2 regions of the Asticcacaulis sp. P2_B1 genome follow, and region 2 is predicted to be linked to the other one. Evidence: predicted binding sites of a transcription regulator. Region 2 holds the regulator's gene; the other holds the start of a gene.
What was found. Region 2 encodes LexA, which represses DNA repair genes until DNA is damaged. Its sites were predicted from a motif close to ATGTTCNCNANNTGTTCT; they were not measured.
Positions count from the first base shown of each region.

Region 1: a site for LexA is predicted at 669-686, ahead of recA (recombinase RecA). Genes of this name have one in related genera too.

Region 1 covers NZ_JBFUDD010000004.1:4,568-8,793, forward strand. The annotation lists gene alaS (alanine--tRNA ligase) at 1-538, opposite strand, end outside; gene recA (recombinase RecA) at 776-1,861, shown strand; gene AC1DX3_RS11920 (DUF885 domain-containing protein) at 2,077-3,885, opposite strand; gene AC1DX3_RS11925 (DUF885 domain-containing protein) at 3,905-4,226, opposite strand, start outside.
Region 2 covers NZ_JBFUDD010000001.1:185,716-189,941, forward strand. The annotation lists gene gltX (glutamate--tRNA ligase) at 1-679, opposite strand, end outside; gene AC1DX3_RS00860 (ComEC/Rec2 family competence protein) at 765-2,930, shown strand; gene lexA (transcriptional repressor LexA) at 2,927-3,625, opposite strand; gene trpC (indole-3-glycerol phosphate synthase TrpC) at 3,716-4,226, opposite strand, start outside.

The DNA of each region.
Region 1 (4,226 bases), on a different contig from region 2:
CGTGATCATAGAAAATTTCGGTACACGGCCCGCATGGCCCGGTATCGCCCATCGACCAGAAATTGTCCGATCCGGCGATGCGGGCGATCTTCGATTCGGGCAGGCCGGCGATCTTCTTCCACAGTTCGAACGCCTCGTCGTCGTCGATATAGACGGTCGCCATCAGGCGATTCTTGTCTAGCCCGTAATCCTTGGTCATCAAATTCCAGGCGAACTCGATAGCGTCGGCCTTGAAATAGTCGCCAAACGAGAAATTCCCCAGCATTTCGAAGAAGGTATGGTGCCGCGCCGTATAGCCGACATTGTCGAGATCGTTGTGCTTGCCGCCGGCCCGCACCACCTTCTGCGACGTCGTCGCGCGCTTGTACGGCCGCGTTTCCGCACCGGTGAACACGTTCTTGAACTGCACCATGCCCGCATTGGTGAACATCAGAGTCGGATCGTTCTGCGGCACCAGGGATGAGGAGCTCACCACCTCATGATCATGCTTGGCAAAGTAGTCGAGGAAGGTCTGACGAATCTGGTTCAAGGAAGGCATGGATAAGACGGAAAAACCGCTCCGATGGTGTGGAATATCGCTCGTATATAGAGGGCGAACGCGCCGCCGCAAAGACCATAATTTGTTATTTCAAATCAGCTGCTTGAAAAATAGTTCACAAATGTTCACGTGAACATATTGCGAACATGGAACAAATGGGGTACGTAGTAGTTCGTCAAACGCGATTGCATTTAACAGCCCGGCAGCGGGAATCGTGACATAGAAGGGAAATTGGTTATGTCATCTCAGGCGGTATTGAAATTGGTAGGCAAGAACGACTCGGAAAAACAACGCGCCCTCGAAGCGGCGCTGGCGCAGATCGACCGCGCTTTCGGCAAGGGCTCGGTGATGAAGCTCGGCCACGGCGGCAAGGTGGCGGATATCGAATCCGTCTCGACCGGCTCGCTGGGCCTCGACATGGCGCTCGGCATCGGCGGTCTGCCGAAAGGCCGCGTCGTCGAAATCTACGGTCCGGAATCGTCGGGTAAGACGACTCTCGCCCTGCACACCGTTGCCGAAATTCAGAAGCTGGGCGGCACGGCTGCCTTCGTCGACGCCGAACACGCGCTGGACGCCTCCTATGCCCAAAAGCTCGGCGTCAATCTCGACGACCTCCTGGTCTCGCAGCCCGACACCGGCGAACAGGCCCTTGAAATCACCGATACCCTGGTGCGTTCCGGCGCCGTCGACATCATCGTCATCGACTCTGTCGCCGCCCTCACCCCGCGCGCCGAAATCGAAGGCGACATGGGCGACAGCCTGCCCGGCCTGCAAGCCCGCCTGATGAGCCAGGCCCTGCGCAAGCTGACCGGCTCGATCTCGAAGTCGAAATGCCTAGTTATCTTCATCAACCAGATCCGCATGAAGATCGGCGTCATGTATGGCTCGCCCGAAACCACGACCGGCGGCAATGCGCTGAAATTCTACGCCTCGGTCCGCCTCGACATCCGCCGCACCGGCTCGATCAAGGTCCGCGACGAAGTCATCGGCAACAATGTCAAGGTCAAGGTTGTCAAGAACAAGATCGCCCCGCCCTTCCGCGAAGTCGAATTCGACATCCTCTACGGACAAGGCATCTCCAAGATCGGTGAAATCATTGATCTCGGCGTCAAGGCCGGCCTCGTCGAAAAGTCGGGCTCCTGGTACTCCTACAACTCGACCCGTATCGGTCAGGGCCGCGACAATGCCCGCGACTTCCTCAAGGCCAATCCCGCCATGTGCGACGAAATCGAAAAGGGCATCCGCAACAAGGCGGTCGTCCTGGCCGAAGAACTGCTGGGCGCCCCCGAACCCGACGCCAATGAAGGCGACGAGTCGCTCTAAAAGATTGACTCGGCCGGGCGTAGCCCTTCACCAACCACACCGTCCGGTCCTGTCATGGAAAAGGCGCCTCGCAAGGGCGCCTTTTTACTTAGGTAGGAGGACAAGGGGGCGAGCCCCCTTGACCCCAAACACGATGACCAACCGAAAACCGTGCCGATGTCAGCGTGAACCGGCGTTTGAGAGCGTCAGTTTCGGGTCAAGGGCATGCCCCCTTGCTAAATCAACCCCGCATCCGCATACACCTGCTCCAACACTGCCAAGGGCACAGCCCCCGCCAGCAAGCCCGTATCGTGGAACTTTTTGATATCGAACGCGCTCCCCTGCTTCGCCGTCATCTTGGCGCGCAGATCCAGCCACTTGATCTTGCCGACCATATAACCCAGCGCCTGGCCCGGCCACACGCAGTAACGCTCGATCTCGGTCTCGTTCAGATCGCCCGTATAGGTCTCCATGAACTGCATGGCTTGTTCACGCGACCACTTCTTGCTGTGCATCCCCGTATCGACCACCAACCGGCAGGCACGGAACATGGCGTCATGCAGATACCCCACCTTACCGAACGGATCGTTGTCGTACATCCCCATATCCGTCCCGGCCAGTTGCTCGGCATACAAAGCCCAGCCCTCGACATAGGAATTGAACCCGGAAATCTTGCGCAATTCCGGCAGGTTCTTGTTCTCCTGCTGGATCGAAATCTGCATATGGTGACCGGGAATCGCCTCGTGATAGGTCAGGGTTGGCAAGGTCCAGCTCGGCACTTCGGCCGTGTCGCGCAAATTGATATAATAGGCGCCCGGACGCGAACCATCCAGCGACGCGCCCTGATAATAACCGCCCGGCGCGCCCAATTCCGTCGCCACCGGCACGCGCTTCACCGTCACCTTCGACGTCGGCAAGACACCAAAGAACTGCGGCAGTTTCGCAAACACCACGTCGATCTGGGCATTGAGATCGGCCAGCAGCTTGGCCTTGCCGGCGTCCGTATTGGGATAGATGAACTTCGGGTCCTTGCTCATCGCCGCCATGCGTTCGCCGGTCGTGCCCTTGGTCATGCCCTGGGCCGACAGGATCTTTTCCAGCTCGGCATTGATCTCCTTGACCTTGTCCATGCCGATCTGATGCACCTCGTCCGGCGTATAGTCGGTCGAGGTATTGGCCTTGACGCTATAGGCATAGCGCGCGTCACCGCCCGGAATATGCCAGATGCCGGCATCATGCGTCGCCTTCGGCAAGGCTGCTTCAACCGCCGCCATCTGCCGCTTCAAGGCATCCAGCACCGGACCTTCGTAAACCTTGGTCGCCGCCGCCTGCCAATCGCCGGCAATCCCCTTGGCCTTGGCGCGATCGGTCACCGACATGACCAGAGTCGACTTGGTCGACGGCGTCCCGGCCTGCGTCTTCATCTGCGCTAACGCCTTTTGCAAGGCAAAGTCCGGCGGTACGATTCCGGCCGCGATGCTCTGCTTGAAGCGTTCCGTCTCCTGGTCGAGTACGACGGCGTAATCGGCCAGGCGTGACATATAGGCGTCGGCATCGTCCTTGGTTTCGATACTGTGCTGCGAATCGAGGAAATCCGGGATCGATTGATAGGCGCCGGTCAGTTGCGTCAACGGATACGGCCCCCAATAGGTGCCGCCGTCGCCAAACTGATAGCTCTTATATCCCTTCAACGTATTGTCGAAATCCCACAGCACGGTGTCGTAATTGATGCGGTCCATGCCGGTCAGCTTCGAACGGTCGATTCCTTTCAAGGCCGTCACCGACTTGTCGTAAAACGCCGTAACACGGGCGCGTTCTTCCGGCGTCGAGGGATCCAGCTTCGACTTCAACCCGGCCAACTTACCCTTGTCGAGCCCCAGCGACGTCGCCAAACCGGGCGAATTCTCCAACTGCTCGTCATAGATCGACTGTAACAGGGCCGCCAGCTTGGGATCCGGCCCCGCGGGCTTCGGCGGCGTGCAGGCGGTCAGGCCGCTAACGGTCAGGGCGCTGGCGCCGGCCAGCAACATACGTCGGTTCATCATGGCATTTTCCGTTTCTTCGTTAGGTCAAATTGCGGTCTTCATAGATGTTTTCGAGCACGGCCAAAGGCACCGAGCCCGACAGCAGTCCCGTATCGTGGAACTTTTTGATGTCGAACGACGCCCCGGCCTTGGCCTTCATGGCGTCGCGGATCTTCAGCCAGGTCAGCTTGCCGACCATGTAACCGAGCGCCTGGCCCGGCCACGCGCAATAACGCTCGATCTCAGTCGCGGCGGCCGATTCGACGTCGCCCGTCTTGTCGACCATATAGGCGACCGCCTGTTCGCGGCTCCAACCCAGGCTGTGCATGCCGGTATCGACCACCAGGCGCACAGCGCGGAAC
Region 2 (4,226 bases):
AGTCGAGCGCCATATAGATCAGGCTCTGGCGCGCGGCATTGTTGAGGTGGTCGTCACCGCGGATGATGTGCGTGATGCCCATGTCGTGGTCGTCGACGACCACGGCCAGATTATAGGTCGGGGTGCCGTCGGAGCGCAGCAGAACCAGATCGTCCATATCCTTGGTATTGAAGCGGACGTCACCCTGGACCGCATCATGGACCACCAGGGGCTCGTCCAGAGGTCCCTTGAAGCGGATGACATGGGGTTGGCTCATTTCATCCGCCGTTGGCGTACGGTCGCGCCAATGCGAGCGCAAAGCATGGCCGGCCGCGCGGGCCTCTTCGCGCGCCATTTCGGTCTCTTCCGGCGTCATGAAACAGGCATAGGCGTGGCCCTTGGCGACCAGTTCGGCAACGGCGGCCTTGTGGCGGTCTTCGCGCGTATGTTGGAAGACGATTGTGTCGTCGGCCTTCAAGCCTAGCCAGTCGAGTCCCTCGAAAATGGCGTCGACGGCCGGCTGGGTCGAACGCTCGCGATCCGTATCCTCGATGCGGATCAGAAACTTGCCGCCGTTATGGCGCGCGTATAGCCAGTTGAAGAGCGCCGTCCGCGCGCCGCCGATATGCAGATAGCCGGTGGGTGAGGGGGCGAAACGGGTAACGACGGCGCCCGGGGCTTGCGGATTCGATTGGGTCATGGTCAGTGGTCTTTGAAAGCCAAAAATGTGAGCGTTCTTATAGCCATCTTTGCCGCGAACCCAACCTGTTTTGAGACCCGCCGCCTTGAAATTCGCGATTTCCGTCACGCCTGACAGGTTCAAGCTATGGACGCATAAAGCTATCGATATGCAGGCGGGCCGTCTGTTCCTGTGGCTGCCGGTCGCCTTCGGGGCCGGCGCGGCGCTTTATCTTGCCTTACTGTTCGAGCCGTCCTGGTGGTGGGTTGTTCTGCCGACCATCTTGATGTTTGTCGTTGTGTGGTTGATCCGACGTATGAACTGGAATAGCTATCTTTATGGTTTTGCTCTTCTTTTGTTATTCTTCAGTCTTGGTATGACCGTTTGCAAGCTGCGCGCCGAACATGTTCGGGCACCGGTTCTCGATCCAAGCCAGACCAATTATAGCCTCCAGGCCTTCGTCATCGACAATGTCTCAGCCAGTGAAGACGCGCCGCGCCTGTTGCTGGCGCCGATTGCCATGCGCGGCGTTGATCTGAAGGATGTGCCGTTGCGGATACGCGTCAGTCTGCGACCTGGCATTATCGAAGCCGCCGGTATCAAGCCTGGGGACGCTATATCGATGTTTGCCATTCTCAACCCACCGCCGCCGCCCAATATGCCGGGCGGTTACGATTTCGCTCGTGGAGCCTATTTCCAAGGCATTGGTGGCGTCGGCTTGGTGCCCGGAACGCCGCAGGTCATCCCGGCGCCCAAACGTGGCTGGCAACTCGACTTCCTGTTGAAGCTCAACCGTTTGCGTTGGTCGATAACACATAAGATCGTTGCCGATATTACGCCGGAATTCAGCAATGGTCGCGCCATGGGCGGTTTCGCCGCGGCTCTGGTGACGGGACAGCAGGCCTTTATTCCGCAAAGCCTGACGCAGAATATGCGCGACTCCGGGTTAGCGCACATCCTGTCGATTTCCGGAGTTCATATGGCGGTCGTCGGCGGTTTCATATTTTTCGGTCTGCGCTTCCTCATGGCCTTGATCCCGCCCTTGGCCCTGCGCCTGCCGGTCAAGAAGCTCGCAGCGGCCCTGAGTATTGTTTGCATCCTGCTCTATCTCGCTATTTCGGGCAGTCCGGCACCCGCGGTACGTTCGGCCGTCGTGGCCTGCGTCGCCTTCGGCGCCATCCTGGTCGATCGGCGAGCCTTGAGTCTGCGCGCTTTGGCGATCGCCGCTATCGTCGTCCTTATCCTGACGCCCGAGGCCGTTGTCCAACCGGGGTTCCAGATGTCATTCAGCGCCACCGCAGCACTTTTGGCTCTGGCTGAGACCATGACGCCGGCCATCAGCGAACTCAGTGTTCCAGCTTGGGTGCGCTTCATCCAAAAAGGCCTGCATGGCCTGTGGTTGTCGCTGGTGGCATCCGTTGTTGCCACCCTGGCCACCACGCCGTTCGCTATCGCCTATTTCAATCGCTTCTCGGTCTACGGTCTGGCGTCCAATCTATTCGAGGCGCCAATCACCAGTTTTATCGTCATGCCGTTCCTCGCCCTGGGTACCGTGTTGTCGGCGACGCCCCTGGGCTGGCTGTGTCTGCGTATTGCCGGTGGCGGCTTGTGGCTTATCGATCGTATTGCAGATCTGACTGCCCACCTACCTCATGCCGTTATCAATTGGCCGTCGGCGCCAGCCTATGTCCTGCCGCTGTCCTTTCTGGGGCTCATATGGATTTGCCTCGTTCGCGGCAAGGGGCGTTGGCTTGGGCTATTTCTCGCGAGCAGCATTATGTGGTGGCCGCGCGTCGCGCCACCGGATATCTGGATCGATTCCGAAGGCGGCAATGCGGCCGTCCGTACCGGTGCAACCGCCTATGTTCTGCGCCCGAAGGTGCGACAGTATGGTTTCGAGCAATGGACGCATCATTACGGCCTGTCGCCCGTCGATGCTGAGGGCTATGTTTGCCAAGGCTATGGCTGTGCGCCTTTGGCGACGGCCAAATACCGGGTCGGCTTCTGGTTCAGCAATAAACCGCCGAACGACAAACGTCTTTTGCAACTCTGTCAATCCAGCGACCTGGTGGTCATGCGTAATCCGGTCGGCGACTGGCCAGCCGTCTGTCAGGGCGTCAATCATATCAGTTCAGGTGACTTCGACCGCATGGGCGCGCTGGAATTGACGCGGAGAGACAAGACCTGGCTTATCCGCGCGTCCCAGCCGTTACGCGGTAAACGCTATTGGTCAACACGGTCGGAAGAAGAAGGCAGCGATGCTGGCTATTAGTGGTAACGGCGGACGAGCCCCACCAACCGGCCTTGAACACTGACCTCGTCGGTATTGTAGATGCGCGTCTTGTAGGCCGGATTGGCGGCTTCTAGGGCAATCGATGCTCCCTTCTTGCGCAGACGCTTCAGGGTCGCTGTATCTCCGTCGACCAGGGCGACCACGATTTCGCCCGACTGGGCCGTATCCGTCTTCTTGATGACGACATAGTCGCCATTGAGAATGCCAGCATTGATCATCGAATCGCCTTCGATTTCGAGGATATAGTGCTCGCCGGCACCCAGCATCGACTCCGGGATGCGCATACGGTCACGTTCCTGCCCCATGGCCTCGATCGGCACGCCAGCCGCGATTTTGCCCAACAACGGCAATTCACGGGTATCTTCGTTAGCAGCTTTGGGCGTCTCGACAGGGCGGGCGCCTTCGACGACCTGGGGCACGAAGGCCTGACGGCCCTTCGGCGGCGCCGAGGTGGTGGCTTGGTCGGGCAATTTAATGACCTCAAGAGCGCGGGCGCGGTGAGCGAGGCGGCGGATAAAGCCGCGCTCTTCAAGGGCCGTAATCAGCCGGTGAATGCCGGATTTGGACGCCAAGTCTAACGCTTCCTTCATTTCATCGAAAGAGGGCGAGACGCCGCCTTCTTTGATGCGTTCATGAATGAACATCAAAAGTTCGCGTTGTTTGGTCGTCAACATGGGAGCACCTATATCGCACCGCTTGCACCGCCCACTTGCGGAACAAGTCATGAACCTAGGCTCGATGTTCTATATGTGTTCCCGTTAATGTCAAGCTAACGTCAGAAGTTTTTTTGTCGCATCCGTGACGTCGCCTTGGCGCATAAGGCTTTCCCCGACCAGCATGGCTGTAGCGCCGGTTTTGGCCAGCCGCGCCACGTCAAGCGGGGTGAAGATGCCACTTTCGGCCACCAATACGTGGTCCGATGACACCATGCCGGACAGGTCTTCGGTAACTTTCAAATCGACGTGAAAATCCCTGAGATTTCGGTTATTTATGCCGATCAGTTTGGATGTCAGGCGAAGGGCGCGTTCCATCTCTTCGGCATTGTGCACCTCAACGAGGGCATCCATCCCGTAGTGATGGGCAGCATCGATCAACTCGTTGGCCAGGGTATCGTCAATCATCGCCATGATCACCAGAATCGCGTCGGCGCCGATGGCGCGTGATTCGGCTACCTGCCAGACATCGACCAGGAATTCCTTGCGTATACAGGGCAGGGCAACCGATGACCGTGCGGCGGTGAAATGCGATTCGTGGCCCATAAAGCTTGGATTATCG